2 regions of the Janibacter alittae genome follow, and region 2 is predicted to be linked to the other one. Evidence: riboswitches for the same ligand, from Rfam matches in the RefSeq annotation. Region 2 holds a riboswitch; the other holds the start of a gene.

Region 1 (15,750 bases), 550 kb from region 2:
TCGCGGGGACGTCCCGGAGCCGCTGTCCATCGCCGTCGCGACGGTGGACGCCGACGGTCGGCCGGACGTGCGCACCGTGCTCATGCGCTTCCTCGACCCCGCCGGGCCCGGCTTCGTCACCAACCTCGACTCGACCAAGTCCCGTCAGCTGCAGGCCGCGCCGGTCATCGCCGCGACGCTGACCTGGCCGTCGATGTTCCGGGCGATCCGCTTCCGCGGGCGAGCCGAGCGCGTGGGGGAGAGCGAGGTCGACGCCTACTTCGCCGACCGCCCCCGCGGCTCCCAGCTGAGCGCGTGGGTCTCCCACCAGTCCGCGCCCATCGAGGGCCGGGAGCCGCTCGAGCAGGCGTGGGCCGAGATCGAGGCACGTTTCGAGGGGCAGGACGTGCCCCGGCCGCAGTTCTGGGGCGGGTGGCGGATCGTCGTCGACGAGCTCGAGGCGTGGGCCGGCCGCAGCAACCGCCTGCACGACCGCTTCCGCTGGACCCGCGTGGGTGACGGTGGTCTCGACGACGCGGGCGCCTGGCGGGTGCAGCGTCTCCAGCCCTGATCGTGGGTCCGCGGGTGGCGGATCGCGCTCGTCCTTGGAGCCACCCTCATCCCGTTGTCCGCGAACCACCAGCGGACCCCTCACCAGTGGTGCATCGACGCCCGGATGACGTCGGCGATGTCCTCCTCGGTGACCTCGCGCGGGGCGGTGGCGAGCAGTCGCTGCTGCTGCATCGTCCCGGAGACGATCCCGTCGACGTCCGCGTCGGTGTAGCCGATCTCCGCCAGGCCGGAGGGTTGACCGATGTCGCGCATGAGCCGCCGCAGCACGGCCGACAGCCGCTGGGGAGCGGCGACGTGCGCATCCAGCCCCTGCGGGTCCAGCCAGGCAGCCGCCGTGAGGTGCCGCTCAGGGTCGGCGTCGAAGGTCATCTCGAAGGCCGCCGGTGCCGTCGACGCGACCGCCATCCCGTGCGGGACCATCGCCTCGCTCGCGTCGTAGTCCACGGGCCGGAAGTGAGAACCGATGTCGTGGACGCGCCCGGCGACGGGGTAGGCATTGGCGTGCGGCACGTGCACGCCCGCGTTGCCGAAGCCCATCCCCGCGAAGGTCGCCGCCAGCGCCATGTCGTCGCGTGCCGAGGCGTCACCGGCCACCGCACCCCGGAAGGCGCCGGCGAGCAGGCGCATCGCCCTCTCGGCGTACAGGTCCGAGATCGGGTTGGCCCCGCAGTAGGGCACCCGTTGCTCGGCGCTCTTGTGCTCATAGCTCGAGTACGGCCGGGCGGTCCACGACTCGAGCGCGTGGCACAGGATGTCCATCCCGGCCGAGGCGGTCACGCCCGGCGGCTGGGTCGCGGTGAGCTCGGGGTCGACGACCGCGAGGACCGGGCGCATCCGCTCGTGGCTGATGCCGGTCTTGACCTTGGCGGCGAGCACGTCGAGGACGCAGATCGTCGTCGACTCGCTGCCCGTGCCCGTGGTGGTCGGGACCGCGACGACCGGCAGCACGGGGTGCTCGGGAGCACGCCCGCCGCCGACCGGCGCGTTGACGTAGTCCATCAGCTCGCCGGGATTGCTCAGCAGCAGGGACACCGCTTTGGCCGTGTCGATGCTCGACCCACCACCGACGGCGACGACGACGTCGGGGCGGGGTCCCCCCTTCGCCCTCTCGACCGCTGCTGCCAGGGACGCGTCGCTCGGCTCGACCGCGGCCGAGTCGTGCACCTGCGCCGCCAACCCGGCGGACCGCAGCGACTGCGCGACCCGCTCCGGGTGACCGGTCGCGACCAGCTGCGGGTCGGTGACCACGAGGACGGTGTGGGCGCCGAGTGCGGCGACGTCGTGGCCGATCTCGTCGACGGAGCCGGGACCGAACTTCAGTTTCGGTGCGGCGTAGGTGAAGACGGACTCGGGGACCTTCGGTGACGAGCGCTGCATCTGCGTTCCTTCCTACTCCCGGTGGACCTTGTGCTGGGCGGCCTGCGCACGCGGCTTGATCACGAGCAGGTCGACGTTGACGTGCGGAGGGCGGGTGGCCATCCAGGCGATGGCGTCGGCGACGTCCTCCGCGACGAGTGGCTCGGCGACGCCGTCGTAGACCTGCTTCGCGCGCTCGGCGTCACCCTTGAACCGGGTGAGCGAGAAGCCCTCCGTGTGGACCATCCCCGGCGCGATCTCGGTGATCCGCACCGGCTGGTCGACCAGCTCCAGGCGCAGTGTCTCGGTCATCGTGGCCAGGCCGTGCTTGGCGGCGGTGTACCCCGCTCCGCCCTCGTAGGAGACGCGGCCGGCGGTGGAGCCGACGTTGACGATGATGCCCTCGCCGGTGACGAGCGCGGGCAGCAGCGCCTGGACCATGCGCAGGGTGCCGATGACATTGATCTCGTACATCGTGCGCCAGTCCTCGACGTCGGCCGTGGCGACCGGGTCCAGGCCGTACGCGCCGCCGGCGTTGTTGACCAGGACGTCGAGGCGGTCGCCGACCTCGGCGGCCAGCGCGGCCACCGAGGCGGGGTCGGTGACATCGCAGGTGACCGCACGACCGTCGATCTCGGCGGCGAGCTCGGTGATCCGGTCGGTGCGGCGGGCGGCGCAGACCACCTCGTGGCCGGCCGCGGCGAGGGCGCGGGCGGTGGCGGCGCCGATGCCGGAGCTGGCGCCGGTGACGAGGGCGAGCGGGCGGGTCATGGGTTCTCCTCGATGACGAAGGGGGTTCAGGCTGCGGGTGCGGTGCCCGGGATCAGGTCGCGGGGCACGGCGATCCACGTCGCGGCGGCGCTCGCCAGGAGCCGGTCGCCGTCGTAGAGGGCGGTGCCGGACCAGCGCTTGCGGCCCTCGCGGCCGGTCGACCAGGCGAGCACGACGAGCTCGCGACCCACCGGCACCTCCTCGTGGACCGTCGCGACGAAGGTGCCCAGCAGCAACGGGTCCTCGTCGATCCCGGAGGCGAAGGCGCCCGGGCAGTCGAGCGCGGCGAGGACGGGAGGCAACCCCCCTTCGCCCAGCGTCACGGGTGCGGCGAGCAGACCGGGTCGCGAGTCGACCGGGCTGGCGTAGACGTGCAGGCCGTCCGGGGCATCGGGGCCGCAGACGTAGCAGCCCGGGAACGGGTGACCGGTGCGGTCGAAGGCCTCGGCAGCGGCGCGGGCCTCCTCGAGGGTGACCGGGGCAGGGACATCCAGACCGTGCCCGTCACTGCGGCGCGCGGTGCCGAGCAGGGTGTCCTCGTGGAGGAGGTGGACGGCGAGCGCATCGGGCTCGGCGACGGAACCGTCGACCTCCCAGCGCAGCGGACGGTTCAGCGGGGTGGGGGCGGTGAGGCGCACCGTCGCCGATGCCGCGCTCCCCTCGGCCGGGACGAGGTCGTCGAGGCGCTCCACGAGCAGCCCGCAGACCCACCCTCCGTTGCCGCACCCCGGAGGGCCGGCCCGGCGGTCGGAGACGGTCGTTGACATGGATGTGGTGTGCACCACGCCAACCTATCGACCTGTCGCAGACGGTCCACGAGCCGGTGGCCGGCGCCGACTGTTTCGTCGTGGCCACGCGGATCGCCGCGGCGGCCTTCGGCCCGGTCCGCAGACTGGACGGACAGGGCATGATGGGTCGTGTGAAGGATCTCATCGACACCACGGAGATGTACCTCCGCACGATCTTCGAGCTCGAGGAGGAGGGCATCCCTGCGATGCGTGCGCGCATCGCCGAGCGCCTCGGTCACTCGGGCCCGACCGTCTCGCAGACGATCGCCCGCATGGAGCGGGACGGACTCGTCAGCCTCGGGACCAACCGTCAGCTCGTGCTCTCGGAGGAGGGACAGCAGCTGGCCACCCGCGTGATGCGCAAGCACCGTCTGGCCGAGCGCCTGCTCGTCGACGTCATCGGCCTCGACTGGGAGCACGTCCACGAGGAGGCCTGCCGGTGGGAGCACGTGATGAGCGAGCGGGTGGAGCGCAAGATCCTGGGGATCCTGCCCGACCACCGCGAGTCGCCCTACGGGACGCCGATCCCCGGACTGGACGAGCTGCTCAGCGGAGAGGACGAGGTCATCGACTACCGGGAGGGCCTGTCCAGCCTGAGCGAGATCGTGGAGCAGGACCACACGGGGGACTTCCGAGTGCGGCGCATCGGCGAGACCGCGCAGGTCGACACCGACGCCCTGTCCCTGCTCACCGCTGCCCAGCTGCACCCCGGAGTGGTCGTCCAGGTCTCGGTCGACGACGAGGAGCGGGTCGTCGTCCAGCGTGACGGAGCGGACCCCGCCGACGCGGTGTCGCTGCCCCGCGGCGTCGCCGACCACGTCTTCGTGGAGTCCGTGCACCGGTGAGGTCGTGACCTTCCCCGGTGGCTTCCGTGACCTTGGCGTGACATCCCCGTGATCGCCATGTACCGTCGGGTCGTCCGCCTCCCCTGGGCGGATCCGTCGAGCGGCGCCGAGTCCTGCCACCGCGACTGACGGGTTTGGACGAACACCGCTTGGCAGGAGCGGGGGACCCACACCGGGCCATCGCAGATGCCCCTTGGGGTGAAGTCCCGCGGAGACAGGTCACCCCGGTGACGTGTCGCCACGGGACCGGGCCGCACCTCTGGCCCGAACCCGACAGCTGACCTCGTAGGCGGGAGAGGTAGAAAACTGTGTCCCACAACGTCGGGCGCCACCGCGCCCCAGGCCGCTACAACCCGGCCACCGAGATCGGCCAGATCATCACCGAGGCCGGCACGCCGCTGGCCAAGGGCTCGGCCGTCCTGGCCGCCTCAGGTGGTCTCGTGGCCGCGATCGCCATCCCCGCGCAGGCCAGCCCCCTCGACACCACGGAGCCCACGCCGCAGGCCGCCAGCGCCCTGCAGGCCAGCGGGTCCGAGCGGGCCGTCGTGGCGCTGGAGCAGACCGCCGCCGTGACCGCGCCGGCGGCGAAGTCCTCCAAGAAGGCCGCGACGTCCTTCGGCAAGGTCGGCGTCGAGCCGGTCGCCAAGCCGACCGGCCCCACCGAGGCGGAGTTGCGTGAGCGCGCCGAGCGCGAGGCGGCCGAGCGTCAGGCCGCGCAGGAGGCTGCTGCCGAGCAGGCCGCCGACGAGCAGGCCGCCGATGAGCAGCAGGCCACCCAGGAGCAGACCGAGGAGCGCCAGGAGTCCGCGCCGAGCCGCTCGCAGGAGCGTCAGGCCCCCGCGCAGAGCAGCTCGTCCGGGTCGAGTGCCCCCGCGCCGGCGCCGGCGCCGTCCTCGGGCGGTGTCATCGGCATCGCCAAGCAGTACATCGGTACGCCCTACGTCTACGGCGGCACCAGCCCGTCCGGCTTCGACTGCTCGGGCTTCACCCAGTACGTCTTCGGCAAGGCAGGCGTCTCCCTGCCCCGTACGACGACCGCCCAGCAGGCGGCCACCACGCCCGTGTCCGACCCGCAGCCGGGTGACCTCGTCTTCTTCGGGTCGCCCGCCTACCACATGGGCATCTACCTCGGCGACGGCATGATGATCGACGCTCCCAGCAGCGGCAAGTCGGTCTCCATCCGTCCGGTCTTCAGCGGCGTCTCCGGCTACGGCCGCGTCTGATCGACCTGCACGAAGGGGGCGAAGGGAGACTCTCCCTTCGCCCCCTTCGTCGTGTCTCGAGGTGACCGGACGGCGGCCTGAGTCGGGCGACCCCGCCCCTCCGTCCGCTCAGGCGGGGCAGCCGCTCATCGCTGCATGCGGCGGTAGGCCTCGCCCAGCTCGTCGATGTGCAGCAGGTCGTCCTCGGTGGTGCCGCTGCGGTAGCCGGCGCGACCGAGCATGTGGGCGGCGACCGGGGCGGTGAGGCCCTGGGCGCCGATGACGATGAGCAGCGTGGCCACGGCGCCCCAGGTGCGCACCGTCAGGGCCAGCCCCAGGAGGATGAGCAGCAGGCCGAGCGTCTGCGGCTTCGTGGCGGAGTGCATGCGGGCGAAGAGGTCGGGCAGGCGGACCAAGCCGACCGCCCCGATGAACGCGAGCAGGGCACCGAGCAGCAGCGAGAGCGCGCCGGCGATGTCCAGGAGGGCGGTCCAGCTCATTCCGGGTCCTCCTTCCGGCCCATGAAGCGGGCCACGGACACCGAGCCGACGAAGCCGGTGAGGCTGAAGACGACGAGGATCGGCAGCGAGGAGGCGTCCTCGGTGCGCACGATCTGGGTGGCGAGGATGCCGGTGATGATGACGATGATGACGTCCAGGCACAGGGCCCGGTCGAGGTTGGTGGGGCCGAGGGCGACGCGGGTCAGGGCGAGGCCGGCGGCCCCCAGGAGCAGCCCCATGGCGAGACCGAGGATGATGCTCATGCCGTCTCCTTCTCGGTGGCGCCCATGACGGCCTCGAGTTCCTCGTCGGACCCGAGCGCGCGCACGACGCGGGTCTCGACGGCGAGGACGTCCCGGCGCAGCTCCTCGAGCCCCTCGGGGGTGGTGACGTGGAAGCCGTGGACGTACAGGACGTTGGCCGTGCGACGGGCCTCGACGACGATCGACCCGGGCACCAGGGAGACGAGCGCGGAGATGATCGTCATGTACAGCTCATTGCGCACCCGCAGGTGCACCTCGACGATCGACCCGCCCTTGGGCGGATGGCGGTCGAGCGTGGCGATACTGACCTCGATCGCCGCGCTGACGAGGTCGACGAAGAAGCGAAGGGTGAGCACGAGGAGACGCCAGGGGTGGATCCGCCCGAAGTACTGGATCGACGGCAGCGGGAAGATCTGGGTGATCACCGCACCGATGATCAGGCCGTTGACGGCGTTGCCGAGGGTGATCCGATCCCACAGCAGTACCCAGACGACGGCCAGCGCGATGATGGCCCGTGGCTGGAATCCACCACGGGTTCGCGCCGAGAGGCGCCGAGAGATCCGGCGGGCGCTCATCGTCCCTCCTCGATCGGCAGCACGACCCGGACGTAGGCGTCGCGGGCGATCATCTGCTCGGCGGCCGCATCCGTGTAGCGGAAGAGCGGACCGGCGAAGAGGGAGAGGCCGATGCTGAAGGCGACCACAGCGGTGGCCCCGCCGAACATCGCGGGTGGCATGTCGCGACGCACCGCGACCGGCCTGGTCGGGGGAGTGATCGGCGTCTGCGGGCGCTGCGCGGCGACCGTGGCCCCGATGGCATCGCTGAGGCGGCCCCAGGAGGGGGTGAGAGCCGGCATCTCGAGCGTCTGGTGCTCCGCGCCGTCCAGTCGTGGCCGCCAGAAGGCGTAGCTCCACGTCTTGGCGATGGCGTAGAGGGTCAGCAGGGAGGTGACGACCGAGCCGACGACGAGCAGCCACGCCGTCGGTCCACCGACCTCGACACCGGCCTGGATGAGCGCGACCTTGCCGACGAAGCCGGAGAAGGGCGGGATGCCGGCGAGGTTCATCGCGGGCACGAAGAAGAGGAAGGCCAGGACCGGCGCACCGGCGGCCAGACCACCGAGCCGGTCGATGATCGTGGAGCCACCGGCACGCTCGATCAGGCCCGCGATGAGGAAGAGCGCCGTCTGCACGGTGATGTGGTGGGCGATGTAGAAGACGGCTGCCGACAGCCCCGCCTCGGTGGCCAGGCCGATGCCGAAGAGCATGTAGCCGATGTGGCTGACCAGGGTGAAGGAGAGCATCCTCTTGATGCCCGGCTGGGCCACCGCCCCGAGGATGCCGACGAGCATCGTCACCAGGCCGGCGCCCATGATGAGGTGCTCCAGCGGGGAGTCCGGGAAGAGCAGGAACTGGGTCCGGATGATCGCGTAGATACCGACCTTGGTCAGCAGGCCGGCGAAGACCGCGCTGACCGGGGCGGATGCCGAGGGGTAGCTGTCCGGAAGCCAGGCGGACATCGGGAAGATCGCGGCCTTGATCCCGAAGACGGTGAGCAGGAGCAGTTGCAGGGCCAGCGCGACGGTCGAGTCGATGTCCGGCAGGCGCATGGACAGCTGGGCGAGGTTGACCGTGCCGGCGGCCGCGTAGACGCCGGCGACGGCGACGAGGAAGAGGAAGGAGGAGACCATCGAGACGATGACGTAGGTGGTCCCCGCGCGGATCCGCGTGCCGCTGCCGCCGAGCGTGAGCAGCACGAAGGAGGCGAAGAGCAGCATCTCGAAGCTGACGAAGAGGTTGAACAGGTCCCCGGCGAGGAAGGCGTTGGACACGCCTGCCGAGAGGACGAGGTAGGTGGGGAAGTAGATCGCCAGTGGAGAGCCCTCGTCACCGTCGGCCACTCCCTGCCCGATGGCGAAGACCAGCACGCTGAGGATGACGAAGCTGCTCACCAGCAGCATCAGCGCCGAGAGCCGGTCGGCGACGAGGGCGATGCCCAGCGGTTCCCGCCACGCCCCGAGCCACAGTGCCATCGGCCCCTCGGTGTGCGTGTGCCACATCAGCAGGACGGCGACGGCGAGACTGGCGCTGAGGACGAGGAGGCTGATGGCCAGCTGGGCCCGTTGGGAGCGGCGGGCCACGAGGGTCAGGGCCGCGCCGAGCAGCGGGAGCAGCACGGGCAGGGGGAGGACGTTGACCATGCTCATGCGGTGGCGTCCTCCTCGTCTGCCTCGGTGGTGGACTGGGTGTCCGGGTCGTAGGTGCTCGACGTCTGGTCACGCTCGGCGAGCCGCTTGATCAGCTCGTCCTCGGCGTCGTCGGGCACGTCGTCGCTGCCGGTGATGCGCCACTGCCGGTAGGCCAGCGACAGCACGAAGGCGACCGATGCCAGCGCGATCACGATCGCGGTGAGGACCATCGCCTGCGGCAGGGGATCACTCATCTCCTCAGGCGGTCGGGCGCCGACGAAGGCCGCCCCCTTCGCCGGGCCGGAGGCCACGAGGTACAGGGCGGCGACGCCGTTGCTGGCCAGCACGATGCCGAGCAGCACCCGGGTCAGGGCGCGCTCCAGGAGGAGGTACGCCCCGGCGGCGACGAGCACTCCGGCGACGATGACGAGGGTGAGGCTGGGTTCGATGGCATTCATGCGGCGACCTGGTCCTCCTCTGCGTGTCGGTCCACGCCGGCGCCGAGGGAGCGCACCACGTCGAGCGCGAGCCCGGTGACGATGAGGTAGACGCCGATGTCGAAGACCAGCGCGGTGACGAACGTGACCTCGCCCCAGAGCGGCAGGGTGACGTCGAGGACGTAGGACTGCAGGACGGTCCCACCGAAGGCGAGGGGGAGCAGCGCGGAGATCGCCGACACGGCCAGGCCGGCCCCGAGGACGGCGCCGGCGTCGACGGGGGCGGCGTGGTCGAGCTCGTAGCGGCCCCCGGCGAGGTACCGGGCGAGCAGCGCGAGCCCCATGGTGAGGCCTCCGGCGAAACCACCGCCTGCCTGGTTGTGCCCGGCGAAGAGCAGGTAGAGCGAGAGCGCGATCATCACGTGGAAGACCAGTCGCGTGGCGGTCTCGAGGATGACCGAGCGGCGCTCGCGCGGCATGGTCGAGGCGACCGTCTTCTCGTAGTCACCGCGGCGGGTCCAGGTGCGCTCGATCTCGTGGGAGCGCAGGAAGACGAGGCTGGCGATGCCGGCCGCGGCCGCGACGAGGACGGTGATCTCGCCGAGGGTGTCCCAGGCGCGGATGTCGACGAGGGTGACGTTGACGACGTTGCGACCGTGACCGAACTCGTAGGCCTCCTCCGGGAAGGCCGTGGAGATCGGCGCCTCGCGCCGTGCGTTGGCGGCGACGACGGTCAGGATGCTCACCGCGGCGCCGAGGCTGCCGGCCAGCACCATGCGCCAGTAGCGACGCCAGGGGCGGCGGGTCGTGCGGGGACGGTGGCGGAAGTCCGTGGGGAGCCTGCGCAGGACGAGGACGAAGAGCACGAGCGAGAAGGTCTCGACGAGGATCTGCGTCAGCGCCAGGTCAGGTGCGCCGTGCACCTGGAAGAGCAGCGCGAGACCGTACCCGGTGAGCCCGACGAACATCACCGACTGCAGACGGTTGCGCGAGCGGACCGCGAGGATCGTGGCCGCGATGATGAAGAGGGCGACGGCGACCTGGGTGAGGTTGTCCCACAGCCGCACCGACGACCCGGACAGGGCGGAGGCGGCGACGATGCCGGGTAGGACGATGACGACGGCGAAGATCGTGCCGAGGTAGGTCGGCAGCGACCCGCCCTGGGAGAGCGCGGTGATCTCGACGGCGAAGCGGTCGAGGGCGCGCATGAGCCGCTGGTAGACCCGCTCGGCATCGACCACGTGGGGGAGGGCGGCCTGCAGGCGGGCGAAGGGGGCCCGCCACACGAAGAGGAGCGCGCCACCGGCGATGGCCAGGGCGGACAGGCCGAGGGCAGGGGTGAACCCGTGCCACAGGGCCAGCTCCTCCGGCGTGCTGCCGGGCAGCGTCTCGACGTGGGGTGCGAAGGTCTCGGTCAACCACCCGCCCATGAAGCCCTCGACCACGGTGAGGACCGCCAGGCCCACCGGGGCGATGAGCAGTGCGTTCGAGGCGGCGAAGGGGGTGGGGCCGGCGGAGGCACCCGTCGTCGACTTCGTCATGAACGCGCCCCAGATGAATCGGGCCGAGTACGCGGCGGTCAGGGTCGAGCCGAGACCGAGACCGACGACCAGGAAGGCCCCGCCCCAGGGGCCGAGCGGGGAGCCGATGGACTCGACGGCCGCCGTCAGGGACGACTCCTTGGCCACGAAACCGATGAAGGGGGGCAGCCCGGCCATCGAGGCGGCCGAGATCGTGGCGGCGGTCGCCAGGACCGGGAGGCGTCGGCCGAGTCCGTGCAGCTCGGTCAGGTCGCGGGTGCCGGTCCCCTTGTCGATGATGCCGACGGTGAAGAAGAGGGTGGACTTGAAGAGCGCGTGCGAGAGGACGAGCGCGAGCGCGGCCAGCGCCGCGGCCTTGGTGCCGACACCGGCCAGCGCCGTCATCATGCCCAGCTGGCTGACCGTGCCGTAGGCGAGCAGCAGCTTGATGTCGTCCTGCCGCAGGGCGCGCCAGCCGCCGATGAGCATCGTGCCGATGCCCAGCCCGATGGTCAGGATGCGCCAGCCGGGGGTGGTGGCGAAGATCGGAGCCAGCAGGAGGATCAGGTAGATGCCTGCCTTGACCATCGAGGCCGCGTGCAGGTAGGCGCTGACCGGGGTCGGTGCGGCCATCGCACCGGGCAGCCAGAAGTGGAAGGGGATCTGCGCGGACTTCGTCAGGGCGCCGACGAGGACGAGCACGACCGCGATGGTCGTCAGGGTCCCGGCCGGCGGCGGGTCGGCGAGCATGGCACTGATCGTGTAGCTGGAGGTCTCGCCGAGGACGACCGTGCCCACGAGCATGGCCAAGCCGCCGAAGGTGGTCACCAGGAGTGCCTGTGTGGCCGAGCGGCGGTTGGCCGAGCGCACCGGGTTGTGGCCGATGAGGGTGTAGCTGAAGATCGTCGTCAGCTCCCAGAAGACGTACAGCGCCAGCAGGTTGTCGGCCAGGACGAGGCCGAACATCGCGCCCGCGAAGGCGACGAAGACGCCCGTGAAGCGCCAGAGGCTGGGGTCGTCACGCCGGAAGTACCAGGCGCAGTAGACCAGGGCGAGGGCACCGACCCCGGTGACGAGGAGGCCCAGCAGCCACTGCAGGGCCCCGAGCTGGAGGGTGAAGTCCATACCGAGTGAGGGCACCCACTCGACGTTCTCGCTGATCACCCCACCGCCGGAGACGGCCGAGGTCTGGGCCAGCAGCCACACGAACGCCGCACCCGGCACGAGCGCCAGGACCAGGAAGGAGCGCCGGTCGAGGACTCTGGTCAATCCGGGCGCCACGGCTGCTGCCACGAAGTGGGCGAGCAGCAGCAGGGTCACGAGGGCCTCTCGACGTGGTCCGGGGGACGGGACCACAGGTTACCGGCTGACCGTCGGCGGCTCATGCGATCCCGCATCGAGGGTAGCCCGGTCCACGAGTGCCCCCGGCTGGATTCGAACCAGCGACACCTTCTTTAGGAGAGCAGGCTGGGACCTAGATGTCTGGCTTCCCTCCCGGATCTACCGGGGTAACCGTGAGAACTGGACATGGTCGCGCGGGTCGATCTGGGCGGACATGTGCCCATTCTGTGCCCGCCCTGGCGGCCAGACCACGTTGACGGACAGAGAGAGGCGCCGACCCGATAGCGGAGCAACGGAGGCCGAAGCTGCTGGCGATCAAGCGGTCGTATGCGGGAAACCGGTACACCACATGTGCGGGAGCACATACCTGAAGCGGTTCACCAGTTACCGCTTGATCGGCAGCCGTGAAGGCCGCACTGTGTAGCGGCGGGTCGTCGACTCGAAGGTGGGGCACTGACCAAGGTGGTTGGTGCCCTTTCGTCGTGTCCGCCGGGCAACGGAGGGCGCGTAGGCGGGGGTGCGCGGAGGGCGAGGAACGAGCCCGGAGCGCGGGGGTCCCTGCCGGAGCGGCCGGAGGACGACCGGCGGACGCGGGCCGGAGGCCCGCCTTGAGTCAGTAGGGAAAGTCATCACACGGACGTTCGAAGAATTGCTGTCCTGTCCCGGTAGGTGCTTGACGCTCGTGTGTCAGTAGGTGGTTGACACTCGAGCCATTTGATGCTGGATCGGTCCTTGGGGTGGACTTTTCGGCCATTTCTAGGGGTATTGGTGGGCTGAGTGACCCACCTCGGTGGCACGAGTCAGGTCTCACGGGCAACCCGAGTGGTCGGAGTTAGCCGGTGCGTGATCCCGTTGCGGCGGCAGAACTTGTCGAACAACAGGGTCTCCGTCGAAGTCAACGCGGAGTAGGATCTGGAGGTCTCCCACTGCCTTCTCGGACCACTCCGCTGACGCTCCTCCATGGAAGCCAAGGGTGGCCTGCAACTTCACGCCCAGGGTCACGTTTCGGCTGGCTTCCTCAGTCAGGTTAAGGCGCAGGGTCTGACTCTTCTTCTGCACTCCGTCACGAACTGTCCCAAGCAGGTGGCTCATAGCGGGGTCGTGGCTCAGTCGCTTTTCGATGACCAGAGCTTCCGCCTTGGCAAGATTTGCTTCGGCTGGAACGTTATGTGAGCCAACCTCAAGAAGACGACGAAACTTTCTCGATGCCTGGCGGTCGAACGAGGCTTCAGCGTCCACAAGTGAGTGTTTTCCGTCCGCTCGGATTGTAAACTCGTCATCGCCTTGATGGACCAGCAGCTCCTCTACCGAGAACGATGACGCACCGAGAATTCCCGCGACACGGTCATAGATGAGCAGCTTGTCTAGTGCGAAGACTTCTCGGGCTCTCTCAACAGGCTCGTAGTGCTCAGGGTCAAACGGGCTTTGAATCAAAATGGCCTCCACCTCGAGCAGGCCGCGCTCATATAGTTGCCGGTCTAAGACCCCTGAGGGTCGGCGGCTAGGAGGAGTGACCGATGCGACGTGATTGCACCGCGCGCGGGGGGCATCGTTCCGTGGAAGAACTGCGACAACTCTTCGGCGATGTTCGGGCGTTGCTTGCAGGCTCTTGCTTCGAGTGGCTTTGGATGCAGCCGCCTCAGGTGAAGCTTCTACTTCCCTCGCGGCACGGGCGACGTCTGCATTGGTGAAGGCATCGCGAACCTTTCTCACCACGGGGCCCTCCAGGGTCGAAGAGGCACTCTTCACGAACTCACCTTGGTCGCCCAGGAAGGTGAGCAACTCTTTCGATGAGAGCCCCAGCTCCCTCGCCAGTTCATGAACTCTCACTTTGGCTTTGGCCATGATTCCTCCTGTGCTAGTCATTAACTGTCACTCGTGAGAACCGACTCGCATGCCGTCCACGTTCCATTCTGATGGCGCAGATGGCGCAGGGGTGCTCCCAGTGACTGTCCATCTCCGCGAATGCTCTGGCCGAGACTTCCTCTGTGGACGAGTCGGCGAGGTCCTGATGGTGGCCCGACAGAAGGTCGCGGTCGGCCGTCAGTACGTCCAAGCGACGGCGACGATCCACGTCTCCGAGACGAACCTGGCCATCCTGCTGCCCGACGGAGACACCAAGGTCGTGCGCCGGACCAACGAGCAGGCCGTGCGTAGCATCAAGGGACAGCGGCCGCAGACCGCTGACACCCCAATTTCCTAGGCCGAACGTCAAGGACGTGGTGACACAGATCCGTCAAGGCCCTACTGACTCAAGACACGTTCGAAGAATTGCTCGGTCGTCCGATAGGCCGGATTTAGCCGCCGAGCGGGGGGAGGGTCGCGCTGATTAGGCTCTGCAGAGCGTCGTACGCCGCGTTGGTGGTCATGCCCGCCGCGAGCGTATAACCCCCCTGCCGGACTTTCTCAAGCCAAGAGGAGACCTCGGGTCCCTGCGTGCCACCGTCCTGGTCGATAGCCCGTTGCAGGTCTTGCGTCGCTGCGTCGTCAACGATGTCGTTCACTTCACGGAGTAGCGTCTTCACGTCTCCTGCAGCGACGGTGGCTTGATTGCCCGTTCCGCTGGCTAGTGCATTGCCACTTCCTAGGACGAGGGAGGCATGATCGCCTGTTAGATGGATCGTCACGTTCTCGACTGCAGCGGCGACCTCGGGGCTTGTTTTCACTGTAGGTCCGCCCAAGGTGCCGGCGTCGGTGGATGCGCCTTCGAGGGCCAACACCAGCCGCAACGCTGTTGTTTGCACCTGATCCATCACGGTGGTCAATCGAGAGCGTGGTACGAGCAATTCTGCTGTGTCGAGAAGCATGAGTTCGACAGTCCCCATCTTGCCTTCCTCGATCGCCTTTCGAGCCTCATGCACCCAGAAGTGAGGGAGCGGCATTCGAGGGTCGTTGTCCGCGCTCTGAAGGGCGGCGAGTTCGGCGACGGACTGCCTGAGGTCGCCCCACCCCTGTTCCATGGTGGGGCGCAGGCCCTCTGCTAGGTCCCACGGGCCGACGATGATGCTGCGCGAACTTCCCATGGGTCCTGCGAAGTTTAGGCGAATTGTGGGCGTGGCCCTTCGGTACTCCGGCACAGGGTCGTTGGGCCCATAGCCATCCAGCTCGGACGTTAGCCATTGAGACAACTCATCTGCCTGGATTCGAGATGCCACAACCATGAGTCGACGAAGTGCACCTGGCAGTTCAGTCGTTGATCCACTCAACTCGTCGATCGCCTTGGTCAGCGGATTTGTCACTTTACCCCTCCGGTAATCAGCCAATGGGCGCACGCCACGTGGTCCAAGAGTGCCTCGTTCTAGCCCAACTGTGCCATCAACACTGATATTGCCCCGCGAGGACCGACAAGGCCGCTCCTTGCCTGTGGATAAAGATCCGCGGCCAGGGCTTGTCTCTGGTGTGCTGGGTTGCAGGCAGGGGTCCTCGAGACGGGCGGCACCTCCTGCCGCGTGAAAGATGCGTAGTGCGCTGTGCGCTGCGTACTGTTGTTGATGGGGCAGGTGGTCCCGCAACTGATCTGGAAGAGGGAGTGCTTCTCATGATGGGTTTCACCGTTTCGTCGCTGGTCGCCGCGGTGTCGGCGGACATCGTCAACACGGACGGGCTGAAGGGAGAGCTCTTCGGCCTCCTGGGAATTGGAATCATCGCGGTTGGTCTGGTCGCGCTGTTCGCGTTCGGGACGAAGAAGTCTGGCGTCCGGGATCTGCTTTCGACGCTCGGTGGCGTCCTGATCGTGTTCCTGATCGTGGGCCTTGCCGGGCTGGTCGGAACGTCGACCGGTCGCGACATGGTCTCGGCGATCTTCAACTTCTGAGGTCGACCGTGCGACTGACCACAGATGACCGCGTGTGGCGCTTTCAGGGGCGCCTCGTCGAGGTGGACGGGATCGAGATCCCCATGCATCCGCGCTACGTGGCGGTGTTCATCTTCCTTGTGGCTGCGCCGGTTCTGGCGCTGCTCTTCTCGCCGCTCGGCTGGTTCCTGGCC
Region 2 (15,750 bases):
GCGAACACGGAAGGGACTCCTGGTCACCGGCGCCCCCTGGTTCTTGGAGATCGTGCACCAGGAGTCCCTCTTGTGCACGGCCCTCAGGCGGGTGGCAGCAGGTCGGGACGGTCGAACATCTGCGCGGTCGCGCGGGCGCTCGGCTGCCCGGCGTCCGGATCGGCGCCCCCCTCCAGCAGTGCGGCGACGACCTCGTCCTCCCCCTTGAAGACTGCCCCGGCCAGTGGGGCCTGGCCGCGGTCGTTGAGGGCGTCGACATCGGCTCCGCGCCGCGCCAGGTCGCTCACCAGGCCGGCGTGGCCGTGGTAGGCCGCGAGCATGAGCAGGGTGTTGCCGCTCGGGTCGGTCAGGTCGATCGGTGCGCCGGCGTCGAGGTAGGCACCGAGCTGCTCCCCGCGCCCCTCGCGCGCCATGTCGAACAGCTGGTGGGCGAGCTCGATCGCTGCGTCGGGGAGATCGCTCATGAACCCAGTGTGCCGGTCGGTGACCGGGTATTGTCACTACTGAACTCGTAGTTAATACAAGGAGGGCGCGATGAGCGGCGTGGCCGAGGACCTGAAGACGCAGCACGACAGCATCGACGAGCGGCTCGCCGAGTTCGTCGCGGGTCTGGACGAAGGGGAGGTGCGGGCGGGGACCTTCCGCGCGTCGGCGAGGGAGCTGCGTCACCACATCCACGTCGAGGAGGCCCACCTCTTTCCCCCGCTGCGTGCGGCCGGCATGATCCCACCGGTCCTGGTCATGCTCCGTGAGCACGGGGAGATCTGGGGGACCCTCGACACGGTCGACGGTCTCCTGGCCGATGACCGCCCGGACGTGACCTCCCTTCGTCGGGAGTGCGATCGCCTGACCGCGCAGCTTGCGGCGCACAACCTGAAGGAGGAGCAGATCCTCTACCCGGCGGCGGACGAGAGCCTCGCGACCGAGGAACTGGACCAGGTGGCGACGTCGCTCGTCGACGGGGACCTGCCCGAGGGGTGGCGCGCCGAGATGGCCCCGGCCTGACGGCGGGCAGCGCGTCGGCGCGCAGCGGCACGATCGCGACGCACCGACCGGGTCCGGTCACCAGGGCAGGACGTTGCGCATCCGCGCGTGCGCCAGCGCGGCCCGCGCCGCATTCGCTCCGGGAGCGCCGTGGACCCCGCCGCCCGGATGGGCGGAGGCCGACCCGAGGTAGAGCCCCGTGATCCCGGTCTCCGCCCGGCCGGCGCCCGGTACCGGCCTGAAGACGAGTTGCTGGTGCAGCTGCGCGGTGCCGCCGTTGAGCGCCCCGCCGATGAGGTTGGCGTCGTGGGCCTCGAGCTCGTGCGGCCCGAGGATGCGCCGCGTGACGACCCGTGAGCCGAATCCGGGTGCCAGCTGCTCGATCCGCTCCTGCATCCGGTCGGCGAAGCGCTCGCAGTCGTCACGGTCCCACTCACCCCGGATGCCGCTGTCGCCCGCGTCGGTGCGCGTCTTCTGCGGCACGTGGGTGTATGCCCACATCGACTCCGTGCCGGCCGGTGAACGGGTGGGGTCGGTCGTGGTCATCTGCCCGGCGAGCATGAAGGGCTGCGCCGGGACCGCTCCCGTCGAGACCTGCTGCAGCGACTCGGTCATCTGCTCCAGGGAGTCGGCGATGTGGACCGTGCCCGGGGCAGAGGAGGGCGCGGACGCCCACGGAACCGGACCGTCGAGCGCCCAGTCCACCTTGACCGTGGCGGGGTCCAGGGCGAAGTGCTCCATCCCCTTCGCCACCCTCGCGGGGACGTCCTGCGCGTCGAGCAGACTCCCGTAGAGCGCGGGTGCGCTCACCGTCGCGACGACCGCTCGGCCGGCGGCGATGGCCTCACCCTCGGCGGTGCGCATACGCGCGACCCGGCCGTCGATGACGTCGATGCCGGACACCCGTGTACCACGGCGGATCTCGCCGCCGCGGGACTCAAGACGCCGGGCGAGGGCCAGCGTCAGCTGGTGCGCGCCACCCTCGGGGACCGGGTAGCCCACCGTCTGCCCGAGCATCGTGAGCATCAGGGCCATGAGCGAGGACCCCGGAGAGTCGAGCGGGATGTCGGCGTGCCCGGCGTTCCCGGCGAGGAGCAGCTGCGGGGAGCGTCCGCCGAAGCGGTCGCGCACGAGTTGCTGCACCGGGGTCAACAGGTCCCTGACGAAGCGCAGCCCGCCGACTCCGGGCAGCCGGGGGAGCCCGCCCGCCGTTGCGCGTACCGGAGGGAAGGGGGTGAGCAACCCCCTGACGAGGTGGTCGCCGATCCGGTCCCACTGCTCGCACAACCGCAGCCAGGCGTCGCCGTCGCCGCGGTGTTGTCCCTCCATCGACGCGGCGGTGACCTCCCGGTCTCGGTGGAGCAGCGCCCACTCGCCGTCACGAGTGGGGTGCCCGAGGACGGCCGGCGCCTGCCGCCACCGCAGCCCGTGGTCCTCGAGGTGGAGCGAGGTGATCGCCGGTGAGGCCGCGGCGAGCGGGTAGAAGGCACTGCCGGTGTCGTGGACGAAGTCCGGATGGACGTCGCGCGAGCTGTGCACCGCACCGCCGACCTCTGGTGCGGACTCGAGGACCAGCACCGACCACCCGGCGTCGACGAGGTGGTTGGCGGCGACGAGACCGTTGGGCCCGGCACCGATGACGACCGCGTCGGGTGCTGTGCTGGTCATGAAGCCATCCTGCTACGCCGTCAGACCGATCGGGCGGCGCGGCCCTCGACGAGGAGCTCGAGCCGACGGAGGGTCTCCTTGTTGCGCCAGGAGATCCCGATCCCCATGACCACTGCGGGCACGAGCCGACCGGGACCGGAGACGACCTCCTCGACGATGGTCACCTCGCTCTGCCGGCCGGAGGGAGCCACGGTGATGAGGACCTCTGCCTCGCCCATCGGCCATGCCCGGGCCCGCAGGCGCAGCGCCGTTGCCTCTTCGGAGGCCAGCACCTCGGTGTCGTCGTCGATGACGCCCGGCCACACGCCGACGGAGTGGTGGATGCGACTTCCCGCTGCCGGCCAGCTCGGCTCCACGTCGCGGATCCGGCAGGCACCGACGACCCACAGCGGGAAGAGCCACCCGTCGGCGAGCACCTCCCAGACGGCGCCGGGTGGGGCATCGATGACGATCGAGTTCTCTGGCATGGAGCGCTCCACGGTAGGCAGGGGGACCCCCGACCTACCCGTGCCGGGGCCCATCATGCGGGAACCGTGGCGTCGCGCGGGGGTCTCAGGGTTTGCGGGCGACCGCGAGGAAGACGGGATAGGTGGCGTCCTCGCGGGTGATCGAGGAGCAGTCCGAGACGGTGACGTCGGTGAACCCGGCCCGCTCCACGGATGCCTGCAGGCTCACCCGGTCGAAGCCGTGGTGCCCGTCGAAGTCGTGCCCGTGGAAGGAGCCGTCCTCCGCGTCGAGGTCGGCGATGCACAGGTGACCGCCCGGGTCGAGCATCTCGAAGAAGGCGCCGAGCACGACGTCGAAGCTCTTCACGTGGTGCATGACCATCGAGGAGAGGATCAGGTCGTAGTGGTCGGTCGGGACCGGGTGGGTCTCCAGGTCGAGGTCCGAGACCCGGGTCGGCGAAGGGAGGACCCCCGCCTCGACCTTGTCGGCGAGCACCTGACGCATGCCGGAGGAGCTGTCGGCCAGGGTGAGGGTCGGCTCGACGAGGTCGTCGAGCAGCGCGATCGTGACCAGGCCGGTGCCCGCGCCGTACTCGAGCACCCGGCTGCGTGGGGCCAGCGGCACTGCTGCGGCGATGCCGCGGGCGACCTCACCCGACTGGCGGGCCTTGTCCGGGTCCTCGTCCCAGGTGGCGGCCTTGTCGTCGAAGTTCCCCGTGCCGGTGTGTCCCGCGTGGTCGTGTTCCGTCTGTTCGCTGCCCATGCCCCCTAGCCTGCCATCTGCCGCGGACCGCTCGGTCTGCGCAGGAGCCCAAGCAGTTGCGCGGCATTGGTCCGGGGGTTGCAAGAGCCCGGGCAGTTGCGAAGGGCCCCGACCGTTGCCGGTCGGGGCCCTGCGAGGATCGGATCAGAAGCGACCGTACGTCACGTTCGCCGTCCAGATGTCACGCTTGGTGACGGTCGAGCCCTCCGTGCCGGAGTCGTACATCTGGCCGTCGCCCGCGTAGATGCCCACGTGGTAGGCCGGCGAGCCGAAGAAGACCAGGTCGCCCGGCTGCGGGTCGGACACGGGGGTGGCCGCGGCCTGCTGGTCGCCGGTCATCCGCGGGATGTCGATCCCGTGCTGGGCGAAGACGTACTGGGTGAAGCCGGAGCAGTCGAAACCGGAGGGGTCCTCGCCGCCGTAGACGTACGGGGTCCCGACGAGGCTCGCGGCCGTGCCCAGGAGCGAGCCGCTGTCGGCATCGCTCGCCACGGAGGTCGCCCCGCCGTTGCTCGCCACGGAGGTGGCCCCGCCGTTGCCCGCCACGGAGGTGGCCCCACCGCCGGAGGCGCTGGACGTGGACTCGGCCCCACCGTCCAGCCCCATCGCGGAGCCGGTCTCCGGGCCGACGACACCGTCGGCGGCGAGGCCGTTGTCGCCCTGCCACTCCTGGACGGCCGCCTCGGTCTCGGGGCCGAAGGCGCCGTCCTCGGTGGCACCGACCTGCTGCTGGATCTCGGTGACGACGTCACCCTCGTCGCCGAGACGTACGTCGTCGCTGAAGTTCGACGACCCGGTCGTGGCCGTGCCCGACGGTGCCGGCGCGCTGCCGGTCGGGCCCCCCGCGTTGGCGGAGGCGCTCGTCGCGGTCATGGTGGTCGCGCCCAGGCTGAGCGCGGCGGCGGCGACGAGGCCGACTCCGGCGCGCTGGGTCGTGGTCGGGGCCGTGCGGGGCGCGCGGTGGCTCCCGGCGTAGAACATGGTCATGGATTCTCCTCACGCCTGCGGACCGCCGGCTGTCGGCAGCCCGCTCCTGCCTGTGTCGAACAGGGGGCCGTCGGGTTCGGCAGGACGCGGCGCTCCCGACGGGGCTCTGGCGCATGCCGGAGCCGCGGACCACCGTAGGGCATCAGGTAACGAATCAATAACGACGGGGTGTCCGTGCCCGGACTCCCGATCGCCTCAGATGAACTCCGGACCGGCGATCCGGGCCTGGTCGGGAGGTCCGCCGGTTTCCCCGTGGACGCGGCGGAGCAGGTCGGCCATCTCCTCGTCCATCCGGGCCGCGGTCGAGGCCGCCTCGGTGATGCGCCGGCGCAGGTCGGCGGGGACGTCCCCCTCGTACTTGTAGAAGATCTTGTGCTCGGTGCTCGCCCAGAAGTCCATCGCGACGGTCCTGAACTGCACCTCGACCGGGACCTGCACTGCCCCGGAGGACAGGAAGACGGGGATCTCCAGGATGACGTGCAGGGAACGGTAGCCGTTCGGCTTGGGGTTGGCGATGTAGTCCTTGACGGTGCACACCGTGATGTCCGGTTGCTCGGTAAGCGAGTCGACGAGCCGGTAGACGTCGGCGACGAAGGGGCAGACGACGCGGATGCCGGCGATGTCGGTGATCGCCTGCCGCAGTGGCTCGATCTCCAGCTCGACACCCTGGCGGGCCGCCTTGGCGATGATGCTCTCGGGGCTCTTCAGTCGCGTGGAGATGTGCTCGATCGGATTGTCCTGGTGCAGCTCGGTGAACTCCTCGCGGAGGATGTCCAGCCGGGTCGCCACCTGCTCCATGCCGAAGCGGTACCCGAGCATCATCCGCGTGAAGTCCTCGCGAATCCGGGCAAAGCGGCGGACGGCCTCGTCGGACAGCTCGGGTGTCCCGCTCATGTCGTCTCCGCAGTATCGGTGTGCATCGGCCACCAGCCTAGGACGCGACGAAGAGGGGCCCCGTCGTGCTCCGGTCCCACCACGGACCCGGCCCGGACCCGGGACGGCGACGGGCCCCGACCGTGTGGTCGGGGCCCGTCGTCGTCGCAGGAGTGGATCAGGCGCGACCGTAGGTCACGTTCGAGGTCCAGATCGCCCGCTTGGAGACGGGCACGCGGGAGTTGCCGGAGTCGTACATCATGCCGTTCCCGGCGTAGATACCCATGTGGTACGCCGGGGCACCGAAGAAGACGAGGTCGCCCGGCTGGGGCGAGGACACGCGGGTGGTGGCCTGACGCTGCTGCTCGGCCGTACGCGGGAGGGAGATCCCGTGCTTGGCGAAGACGTACTGGGTGAAGCCCGAGCAGTCGAAGCCGCTGGGCGTGGTCCCGCCGTACCGGTAGGGCGTGCCGACCAGGCTGGCCGCAGTCGCCAGGACCGAGCTGGTGCTCGCGCTCCCGGAGAGCGAGGTGCGGTCGCTGTCGCGCGAGGCGCGGTCGGAGCTCGTCGAGCCGGTCAGGCCCATGACCGAGCCGGTGCGGGGGCCGACGACGCCGTCGACGGTCAGACCGTGGCCGGCCTGGTAGCGCTTGACGGCCGAGAGCGTCGCGGGACCGAAGACGCCGTCGGTGCCGGTGCCGACGACGCCCTGGATCTCGCGCACGAGCGAGCCGCGGTCGCCGTAGCTGACGACGCCGGAGAAGTTGGTGGTGCTGCTCGACGTGCGGGTCGACGCGCTGGAGCCCGACGTCGAGCCGCCCAGCCCCATCTCGGATCCGGTGCGGGGTCCGACGACGCCGTCGACGGTCAGGCCGTGGCCGGCCTGGTAGCGCTTGACGGCCGAGAGCGTCGCGGGGCCGAAGATGCCGTCGGCGCTGGTGCCGACCACGCGCTGGATCTTGCGGACCACGGAGCCGCGGTCGCCGTAGCTGACGATCCCGGAGAAGGTGGTCGTCGTGCTCGGGGCCGACGGGGTGCTGACGGTCGCCGGCGCGGCGGAGGCGCTGCCGGTGGTCAGCAGGGCCGGGGCGGTGAGGCCGAACGCTGCGGCCGCAGCGACGCTCAGACCGGTCTTGCGGAGGGTGGGCAGCTGCTGGGCGCGGTGGCGACCTGCATAGAAGTGGGTCATCGGTCTCTCCTGCGCCTGCGGGGTTAGCTGTCGGGTTGGGATGGAGACCACCCGTCCGGGCCCGGATGTCCGGGCCGAAGGACTTCACCCCGAGGCCTGTCGGCCAGAGGTCGTGGGTCCCCCGCTCCTGCCACTTCCTGTTTGTGCTGTTCCGATCCGGGTGGCAGGACTCGGCGACCAGAGCGGGCCTCCGCTGGGTGCGGCGGCGTGGACGAGACTAACCCATCAGGACACGAAATGGTCACGCTGGGGTCAAGAAATCTGAACACCGCGTTCAGGAAACGGCCAGACTCGCAGAAAGGCGCTATGGCGGAGGTCTGCGACCGTGGGCTGGTCGATCCTTCCGCTGGTGCGGAGGTGACCCGGCGGTGTTCCGGAGGGCATCCTGAACGCCGTGTCCGCCCCCTTCGTCCCCATCCGCACCGAGCGCCTGGTCCTGCGCCCCTACGTCGAGTCGGATCTTGATGCGTTGCTCGCCTACTACTCCCGCCCCGAGGTGGCGCGCTACCTGCTGAGCCGGCCGTGGACGCTGGAGTCCGGGCGGGCCGTGGTCGCCGAGCGGATGGGCGGTGTCGGTCTCGACACCCCGGGGCGGGCGCTCACCGTCGTCGTCGAGCACGAGGGGCAGGTAATCGGCGATGTCGGGCTGTGGGCCAGCGACGGGACCGGGACGAAGGGGGAGATCGGCTGGGTCTTCCACCCGGACGTCGAGGGGCAGGGGTTCGCGAACGAGGCGGCGCGGGCGATCCTCGAGGTCGGGTTCGGGCGGTACGGGATGCACCGCATCGTCGCGCAGCTGGACGCACGCAATACCGCCTCCGCGGCCCTGTGCGAGCGGCTCGGGATGCACCTGGAGGCCCGGCACCGTCAGGACTGGTGGAGCAAGGGCGAGTGGACCGATTCACTCGTCTATGCCGCTCTGGCCACCGATCATCCGCGCGACGTCGGCGACGCGATCGTCGTCAGCGCCGTGGTCCTGCGTGATGCCAACGGGTCCGTGCTCACCGTCCGCAAGCGGGGGACGACCTCCTTCATGCATCCCGGTGGCAAGCCCGAGGCGGGCGAGGCGCCGCCGCAGTGCGCGCTGCGCGAGGTCCTGGAGGAGCTCGGTCTGACGCTCGAGCCGCAGCTGCTCGACCTGGTCGGGGTGTACCGGACCGCCGCCGCCAACGAGGTCGGCCGCCCGCTCATCGCGAGTGTCTTCAGCCATCCCCACCTGTCGGCACGGTCCCGGCCGGATGTCGTCCCCGCCGCCGAGATCGAGGAGGTGCGCTGGCTCGATCCCACCGCCGACCTGCCCGACGACGCCGCACCGCTGCTGCGGCTGCTCGTCCACGACATGTCAACCGGCGCTTGACATGCTGGTCGATGTCAAGGCAGTGTTGACGCATGGCGACAACCACTCAGCGGACCCGGCGCCTCATGTGGGCGCTCCTGGCGGTGGGCGCGGTGGCGCTCTTCGTGAGCATCGATCTCGGCCCCGACGGATTCGTCGGCGGGGCGCTGCAGGGGGCGAGCTTCGCTCTCGCGCTGGTCGGGGCGTTCGTCCTCGGAATGCTCCACGGTGCGGAAGAGTCCGTGGCACGCGGGGTGGAGCCGGGCGCGTGGCTGCCGAGTCGTGACAGTGGGCGCTGAGCACGAGGCCCCCGCCCTGGCGCAGGCCCTGGGCGCCGCGATCCTGGCCGGCCTCGAGGTCGAGGACGGCCACCAGGACCACCTCGCGATCGTCCGGCGCGCAGCCGCCGCCGAGGACGAGGTCGATGCACTCCTGCATCACGCCGTCGGTGCGGCCAGGGGCGCCGGCCACAGCTGGGCGAGCCTCGGCGACGTCCTCGGGATGAGCAGGCAGGCGGCCCAGCAGCGCTTCGGCGCCCGCAGGGGTGACGCCCACGACGACGGGCGCAGCGACGGGCAGGAGCGGTGGCTCGGGCCGGTCACGGCCTTCGACGAGATGGCGGAGCTCGAGATCGCCGGTCGACAGGGATGGCGCACCGTCGGTGCCGGGATGCTCACGCACAGGGTCCGCCGCACGACCACCCAGTGGGAGCACAAGCGCGTGGTGTGGACCGGGCCCGTCCGCCGCTTCGAGACCGATGGCTGGCAGGTGGCGATCCGGGCCTTCCCGTGGATCTACCTCGTGCGCGACACGGGCGTGCCCGTCGAGGACGCCTGACGAACGGGCCGCATGCAGTCACTCGCCCGGGGTTTGGCGGTGACGGCGGGGGAGGAGTTGACTGGGGTCACTCCCTGCCCCGATGAGAGGAGCGCCCTCGTGCGCACCGTGAAGGCCTGGGCGGCCACGTCCGCCACCGATCCGTTGACCGAGACCACCATCGAGCGCCGCGACGTCGGTGAGCACGATGTCCTCATCGAGATCGCCTACGCCGGCATCTGCCACAGCGACATCCACACCGGTCGTAGTGAGTGGGGCCCGGCGAACTATCCGGTCGTCGTCGGCCACGAGATCGCCGGCACCGTCGTCGAGGTCGGGCCCGGCGTGACGAAGCACGCCGTCGGCGATCGCGTCGGCGTGGGCTGCATGGTCAACTCGTGCGGCGAGTGCGCGGCCTGCCTCGCCGGCAACGAGCAGTACTGCCCGAAGCAGGTCGGGACGTACAACGCGACCGACGTCGACGGGACGATCACCCAGGGCGGGTACTCCACCCACGTCGTCGTCACCGAGGACTTCGTGCTGCGCATCCCCGAGGGTCTGGCCCTCGACGTCGCCGCCCCGCTGCTGTGTGCCGGGATCACGACGTGGTCGCCGCTGCGCCGGTGGAACGTCGCAGAGGGCTCGAAGGTCGCCGTGGTCGGCCTCGGCGGACTGGGCCACATGGCGGTCCAGCTCGCGGTCGCGCTCGGCGCCGAGGTGACCGTGCTGTCCCAGTCGTTGAAGAAGCAGGAGGACGGGCTCGCGCTCGGTGCCACCGACTACCGGGCCACGAGCGACGAGACCACCTTCACGGACCTGCGCGGGCAGTTCGACCTGATCATCAGCACCGTCAGCGCTCCGCTGGACATCGCCGAGTTCATGTCGCTCCTGCGGCCCGAGGGGACGATGGTCAACCTCGGCGGACCACCGGAGCCGTTCGCGGTGCCCGCCTTCTCGCTGATCGCGGGGAGCAAGAACCTCGCCGGGTCGCTCATCGGTGGCATCCCCGCGACCCAGGAGATGCTCGACTTCTGCGCGGAGAAGGGCATCGGCTCCCAGGTCGAGGTCATCCCGGCGGAGAAGGTCAACGAGGCCTGGGAGCGCGTGCTGGCATCCGACGTGCGCTACCGCTTCGTCATCGACGCCGCGACGATCTGAGAGGCACGGGACCGGGCGAGGGCGGCCGCGCCTGCGCCGCCCGTCCTGGGCGGGTCGAGCCGACCTGACGGGTCCAGCAGCGGCTGACGGCCCGTCGGGGAGTACCGCGAGGGCGACCCGACCCTGTCCATCTGGCTCCCCGTGCCCGCCGGCACCGCCGTCGAGGCCCCGCTCGAGGTGCACGAGGTCCCGGAGCAGCAGGTCGTCATGGCCAGGGTCGAGGGTCCCTTCACGCTCATCGTCGGGGCGCACGCCGGGATCGAGGAGTTCGTCGCGGCGGAGGGCCCGGTGCCCGCCGAGCGCCACGGTCTCGACGACCCGATCGAGCGGCTCGGCTTCAACCGCTCCCTGAGTGACCCCAGCCAGACCGCACCGGAGGACCTGCTCACCGAGGTGTGCGTGCCGCTCGCCTGAACCGGACGCAGGGTCGGCCATGACAGGATCGCCGCATGCATACTCCCGTCCCGGACTACCTGGCGGAGGTCGCCGATGCGTGCGCGTCGTCGACCGGTGGCGAGCTGGCCTCGTACATCCCCGAGCTGACCAGGGTGGACCCGAGGTACTTCGGTCTGGCCATGGCCACGGTCGACGGCTCGATCTACTCGGTGGGCGATGGCGACGTCGAATTCACGATGCAGTCGATCTCCAAGGCCTTCGTCTACGGTCTGGCGATCCGCGAGCGGGGGTTGGCCGCCGTCCTGGAGAAGGTCGATGTCGAGCCCTCGGGCGACCCCTACGACGAGCTCTCCTTCGAGGCGAGCACCGGGCGACCCCGCAACCCGATGATCAATGCCGGTGCCATCACGGCCCACACGCTCGTCGGGAGGGACGGCATCGACGCCGGTGAGCGGTTCGATCTGATCCACCGCCTCCTGTGCGACCTGGCCGGTCGAGAGCTCGGGGTGGACGAGGAGGTCTGGCAGTCCGAGGTGCACACGAGCGACCGCAACCTCGCGATCGCCCACATGCTGCGCAGCAAGGGGCTGATCACCGACCCGGCGGAGGAGGTCATCAGCGCCTACTCCCGCCAGTGCGCGGTGCTCGTGACGGCACGTGACCTCGCGGTGATGGCGGCGACCCTGGCCAACGGCGGCGTGCAGCCGGTGACCGGCAAGCGCGTCTTCTCCGGTGAGCAGGTGCGCCAGCTGCTCTCGGTCATGCTCACCTGCGGCATGTACGACTCCGCCGGCGACTGGGTCTCCACCGTCGGGATCCCCGCCAAGAGCGGTGTCGGCGGCGGCATCATCGGTTCCCTGCCGGGGCAGCTCGGCATCTCGACCTTCTCCCCGCGCCTGGACCAGCACGGCAACAGCGTGCGCGGGATCGAGACCTTCGAGCGCCTGTCCGCCGACATGGGGCTGCACCTGATGGAGGTCGCCCCGCCGGCGCGCTCGGTCGTCCACGCAGTCCGTGTCGTCGGCGAGGGAGAGGACGCCGTGCGCGTCTTCGAGCTGTCCGGCCTGATCGGCTTCACCGCCGCCGAGCGTGTCCTGCAGTGGCTCAGCGAGGACCCGCCGCCGGAGCGCACCGTCGTCGTCGACCTGACCGAGGTCCACGACATCGAGAGCGTCGCCCGCAGGATGCTGCTCGAGGGGATGCGACGGATGCGCCTCGACGGCTACGTCGTGCACATCGTCGACAGCGGGGACGTCCTCCCCGATCCGGATCCCGGTGACGGCATCCTGCTCGGCCCGCCGCCGATGGCCATCTAGATGCTGCGTCGCCTGATCTACCCGGTGCCCGACTACGCCGGTACCGAGCACGAGACGACGACGGGCGGGACCCACCTGCTCCATCGCCCCGCGCCCCGGGGCGGGCGCACCGTGGTCTACCTGCACGGCAACGGGTCCGACCTCGCCTCCATCGCCCCGCTCGCGGAGCTCTTCGCCCGGCACGGTCTCGGCTTCGCAGCGATCGAGTACCCCGGGTACGGCCCGGCTGCCGGTCAGCGGATCTCGCAGGCGGGGATCCTCGCAGCCGCCGCGGACGGCCTCGACCACCTGCGCGAGGGCGGGCTCGCCGCCGCTGACACGCTGCTGGTGGGTGAGTCGCTCGGATCCGCGGTCGCCGCCCACCTCGCCGCGGACGGGCACCTGCAGGACGGCGAAGGGGGCGGCCGCCTGGTCCTCGTCTCGCCCTTCATCTCGATGACCGCGATGGTGCGTCGGGTGGTGCGCGCCTTCCCGCGCCTCCTCGTGCCGGACCGGTGGGAGACCGACGCGCTCGCCGACCGGGTCACGGTGCCCACGCTGCTCGTGCACGGCGCGCAGGACTCTCTCGTCCCCCCGCAGATGAGCGCGGTCCTCGGGTCGGTCATCCCGGATGCTCGCCGCGTCCTGGTCGAGGGGCGCGACCACAACACGCTGTGGGAGGCGCCGAGCGAGTGCCTCGACGTCATCGTCGACTTCGCTGGCTGACCGGCTCGCTCCCGTCGAACGTGCTGCGGCGATTCGTGTCCGGGCGCGGGAGCCCGGGCAGGTGCGACGGGGGGGTGCGGGCGGTGTCCGGTGCTCGAAAACCGGGTGTGGCGGTCCACCGGACGAGGGATAGTGTTCTGTGTATGGCGCAGACAGTTGGCTGGGCTTCGCACGCCGAGGCCGTGGACCGCCTCGTGCGGTCCCACGACGCGATCCCCCGCGGCGCACCGGTGCGCCTGGCGAAGAAGACCTCCAATCTCTTCCGGCCCCGCTCTGGCACCCACGCACCCGGCCTCGACGTCTCCGGCCTGACCGGCGTCATCGAGGTCGACGCCCGGCACCGCACCGCACAGGTGCAGGGCATGTGCACCTACGAGGACCTCGTCGCGGCCACGTTGCCGTACGGCCTCATCCCGCTCGTCGTGCCGCAGCTGCGCACGATCACCCTCGGCGGAGCGGTCACCGGGCTGGGCATCGAGTCGACGAGCTTCCGCAACGGCCTGCCGCACGAGTCCGTCCTCGAGATGGACGTCCTCACCGGCTCCGGTCAGGTCGTCACCGCCACCCCGGACGGTGAGCACGCCGACCTCTTCGCTGCCTTCCCCAACTCCTACGGATCGCTGGGGTACGCCACCCGGCTGCAGATCGAGCTCGAGCCGGTGCGTTCCCGGGTGGCTCTGCGGCACCTGCGCTTCGACGACGCGCGGTCGCTCGTCGAGGCGGTGGAGGCGATCGTCGCCGATGGCGAGCACGAGGGGACTCGGGTCGACGCGCTGGACGGGGTCGCCTTCTCCCCGGACGAGCTCTACCTGACGCTCGGGACGTGGACCGATGACGCCCGCCCGACGAGTGACTACACCGGGCAGCAGATCTACTACCGCTCCCTCCGGGAGCGCACCACCGACCTGCTCACCACCCACGACTACCTCTGGCGCTGGGACACCGACTGGTTCTGGTGCTCCGGCGCCTTCGGCGTGCAGAACCCCTGGGTGCGCCGCGTCTGGCCCCGCCGCTGGCGGCGGTCGGACGTCTACCACACGATCATCGGCCTCGACCGGCGCTTCGATGTCATCGACCGCCTCGACGCCCGTGCGGGGCGGCCGCGGCGCGAGCGGGTCATCCAGGACGTCGAGGTGACCCTCGACCGGCTGCCGGAGTTCCTCGCGTGGTTCGACGCCGAGGTGGGTATGCGTCCGGTGTGGTTGTGCCCCCTTCGCCTCCGGGAGGTCGACGGCCGGGTGCGCACCTGGCCCACCTACCCCCTTCGTCCGGGGGTCACCTACGTCAACGTCGGGTTCTGGGGCACGGTGCCCGTCGGCGACGAGGCACCCAGGGGCCCGCTGAACCGCGCCATCGAGGCCACGGTGCATGAGCTGGGCGGGCACAAGTCCCTCTACTCCGAGGCCTACTACGAGCGAGAGGTCTTCGACCGTCTCTACGATGGCGAGAACCTCACCCGAGTACGAGACGAGTACGACCCGGACGGCCGGTTGACCGGCCTCTACGAGAAGGCGGTGGGCAGGAAATGAGCAGGATCGCGATCGCTGAGGCGCTGGCATCCTTCGTGCCGGAGGAACTCCCGGTGCACATCACGGCGTACGACGGTAGCTCGGCCGGGCCGCCGGACGCGCCCTTCACCATGGACCTGCGCACCGAGCGTGGTCTGTCCTATCTGCTGACGGCGCCCGGCGACCTCGGCGTGGCGCGGGCCTACATCATGGGGGACCTCGTGGCGACCGGGTTCCACCCCGGCGACCCGTACCCGCTGATGAACGCCATGCGCAACCAGGAGCGCTGGAACATGCCCGGTCCGCGCGAGGCGCTCGAGCTCGTGCGCGGGCTCGGCTGGCGCCACCTCGACCCGCCGCCGGTGCCGCCGCAGGAGACCCTCCCGCGCTGGCGGCGCGTCTTCGAGGGCGTGCGGCACAGCAAGCACCGCGACTCGGAGGCCATCAGCCACCACTACGACGTCTCCAACCGCTTCTACGAGCTGGTCCTCGGTCCGTCGATGACCTACACCTGCGCCCTCTTCCCGACGGTGGCGTCCTCGCTCGAGGAGGCACAGTTCGCCAAGTACGACCTGATCGCCCGCAAGCTCGACCTGCAGCCCGGTCAGCGGCTGCTCGACGTCGGCTGCGGCTGGGGTGGGATGGTCATGCACGCCGCTCGCGAGTACGGGGTCAAGGCGCTCGGCGTGACCCTCTCGCGCGCACAGGCGGACTGGGCCAAGGAGGCCATCGACCGCGCCGGGCTCGGCGACCTCGCCGAGGTGCGGTTCATGGACTACCGCGACGTGCCGGAGGGTGACTTCGACGCGGTGAGCTCGATCGGCCTGACCGAGCACATCGGCGTGCGCAACTACCCGGCGTACTTCACCACCCTGCGCGACAAGTTGCGTCCCGGGGGACGACTGCTCAACCACTGCATCACCCGGCCGGACAACCGGCGTCAGCAGACCGGTGCGTTCATCGACCGGTACGTCTTCCCCGACGGGGAGCTGATCGGGATGGGCACGGTGCTCGGCGCGGCCCAGGACGTCGGTCTCGAGGTGCAGCACGCCGAGAACCTGCGTCCCCACTACGCCATGACCCTCGCCGGATGGAACCGCAACCTCGAGGCGCACTGGGACGAGGCCGTCGCGGAGGTCGGCGAGGGCACTGCCCGCGTGTGGGGGCTGTACATGACCGGCTCCCGGATCGCCTTCGAGCGGCACGAGCTCGAGCTCTCCCACGTGCTCGCGACCCGCACGGACGCGAAGGGGGTCAGCAGCTACCCGCTGCGGCACACCTTCTGAGTGGCCCGCTGGTCGAGAGGGTCTGGTGCACCGGTCGTCCTGCGGACCGTGGGCGCCCGGAGGGTCAGACGTGGCCGCTGAGCTGGGCCATCCGGGACTCGAGGCGGCTGATCAGCTCCGCGGAGCCGCGGTCGGCCTGCTTCTTCTCCCTGCCGGTGACGGTCTCGGCCTCGGTGAACATCGGCAGGACGTCGACGGAGAGGCGGGCGCTGCCGGCGAGCGAGCGCAGCTCGTCGACCTTGGCGCCGAAGGGGGTGCCGCTGCCGGGGGAGTAGTACCTGACGGCGTCGTCCACGTCGTCGGTGAAGAGGTCGGCCTT

What was found. Region 2 has a riboswitch for cyclic di-AMP ahead of V1351_RS15255 (NlpC/P60 family protein). Riboswitches for the same ligand answer to the same signal wherever they lie in the genome.
Region 1: linked by a shared signal. The riboswitch ahead of V1351_RS01710 (C40 family peptidase) and the one ahead of V1351_RS15255 (NlpC/P60 family protein) in region 2 are both predicted to bind cyclic di-AMP.

What each region holds. Positions count from the first base shown of each region.
Region 1 is NZ_CP144913.1:345,525-361,274, forward strand. It holds gene pdxH (pyridoxamine 5'-phosphate oxidase) at 1-550, shown strand, start outside; gene V1351_RS01690 (hydroxyacid-oxoacid transhydrogenase) at 631-1,929, opposite strand; gene V1351_RS01695 (SDR family NAD(P)-dependent oxidoreductase) at 1,942-2,679, opposite strand; gene V1351_RS01700 (hypothetical protein) at 2,706-3,446, opposite strand; gene V1351_RS01705 (metal-dependent transcriptional regulator) at 3,599-4,312, shown strand; cyclic di-AMP (ydaO/yuaA leader) riboswitch at 4,446-4,619, shown strand; gene V1351_RS01710 (C40 family peptidase) at 4,621-5,535, shown strand; gene mnhG (monovalent cation/H(+) antiporter subunit G) at 5,661-6,014, opposite strand; gene V1351_RS01720 (monovalent cation/H+ antiporter complex subunit F) at 6,011-6,277, opposite strand; gene V1351_RS01725 (Na+/H+ antiporter subunit E) at 6,274-6,852, opposite strand; gene V1351_RS01730 (Na+/H+ antiporter subunit D) at 6,849-8,483, opposite strand; gene V1351_RS01735 (Na(+)/H(+) antiporter subunit C) at 8,480-8,923, opposite strand; gene V1351_RS01740 (Na+/H+ antiporter subunit A) at 8,920-11,742, opposite strand; tRNA gene V1351_RS01745 (tRNA-Ser) at 11,842-11,931, opposite strand; gene V1351_RS01750 (translation initiation factor IF-2 N-terminal domain-containing protein) at 12,571-13,608, opposite strand; gene V1351_RS01755 (hypothetical protein) at 13,775-13,966, shown strand; gene V1351_RS01760 (hypothetical protein) at 14,061-15,002, opposite strand; gene V1351_RS01765 (hypothetical protein) at 15,302-15,577, shown strand; gene V1351_RS01770 (hypothetical protein) at 15,586-15,750, shown strand, end outside.
Region 2 is NZ_CP144913.1:3,158,471-3,174,220, reverse strand. It holds gene V1351_RS15290 (ankyrin repeat domain-containing protein) at 84-464, opposite strand; gene V1351_RS15285 (hemerythrin domain-containing protein) at 535-1,005, shown strand; gene V1351_RS15280 (phytoene desaturase family protein) at 1,063-2,652, opposite strand; gene V1351_RS15275 (SRPBCC family protein) at 2,673-3,119, opposite strand; gene V1351_RS15270 (class I SAM-dependent DNA methyltransferase) at 3,205-3,861, opposite strand; gene V1351_RS15265 (C40 family peptidase) at 4,006-4,848, opposite strand; gene V1351_RS15260 (GTP pyrophosphokinase) at 5,044-5,742, opposite strand; gene V1351_RS15255 (NlpC/P60 family protein) at 5,900-6,910, opposite strand; cyclic di-AMP (ydaO/yuaA leader) riboswitch at 6,908-7,068, opposite strand; gene V1351_RS15250 (GNAT family N-acetyltransferase) at 7,305-8,267, shown strand; gene V1351_RS15245 (hypothetical protein) at 8,300-8,545, shown strand; gene V1351_RS15240 (hypothetical protein) at 8,529-9,083, shown strand; gene V1351_RS15235 (NAD(P)-dependent alcohol dehydrogenase) at 9,183-10,220, shown strand; gene V1351_RS15230 (GyrI-like domain-containing protein) at 10,362-10,634, shown strand; gene V1351_RS15225 (glutaminase) at 10,670-11,932, shown strand; gene V1351_RS15220 (alpha/beta hydrolase) at 11,933-12,637, shown strand; gene V1351_RS15215 (FAD-binding oxidoreductase) at 12,781-14,166, shown strand; gene V1351_RS15210 (cyclopropane-fatty-acyl-phospholipid synthase family protein) at 14,163-15,431, shown strand; gene V1351_RS15205 (GTPase domain-containing protein) at 15,496-15,750, opposite strand, start outside.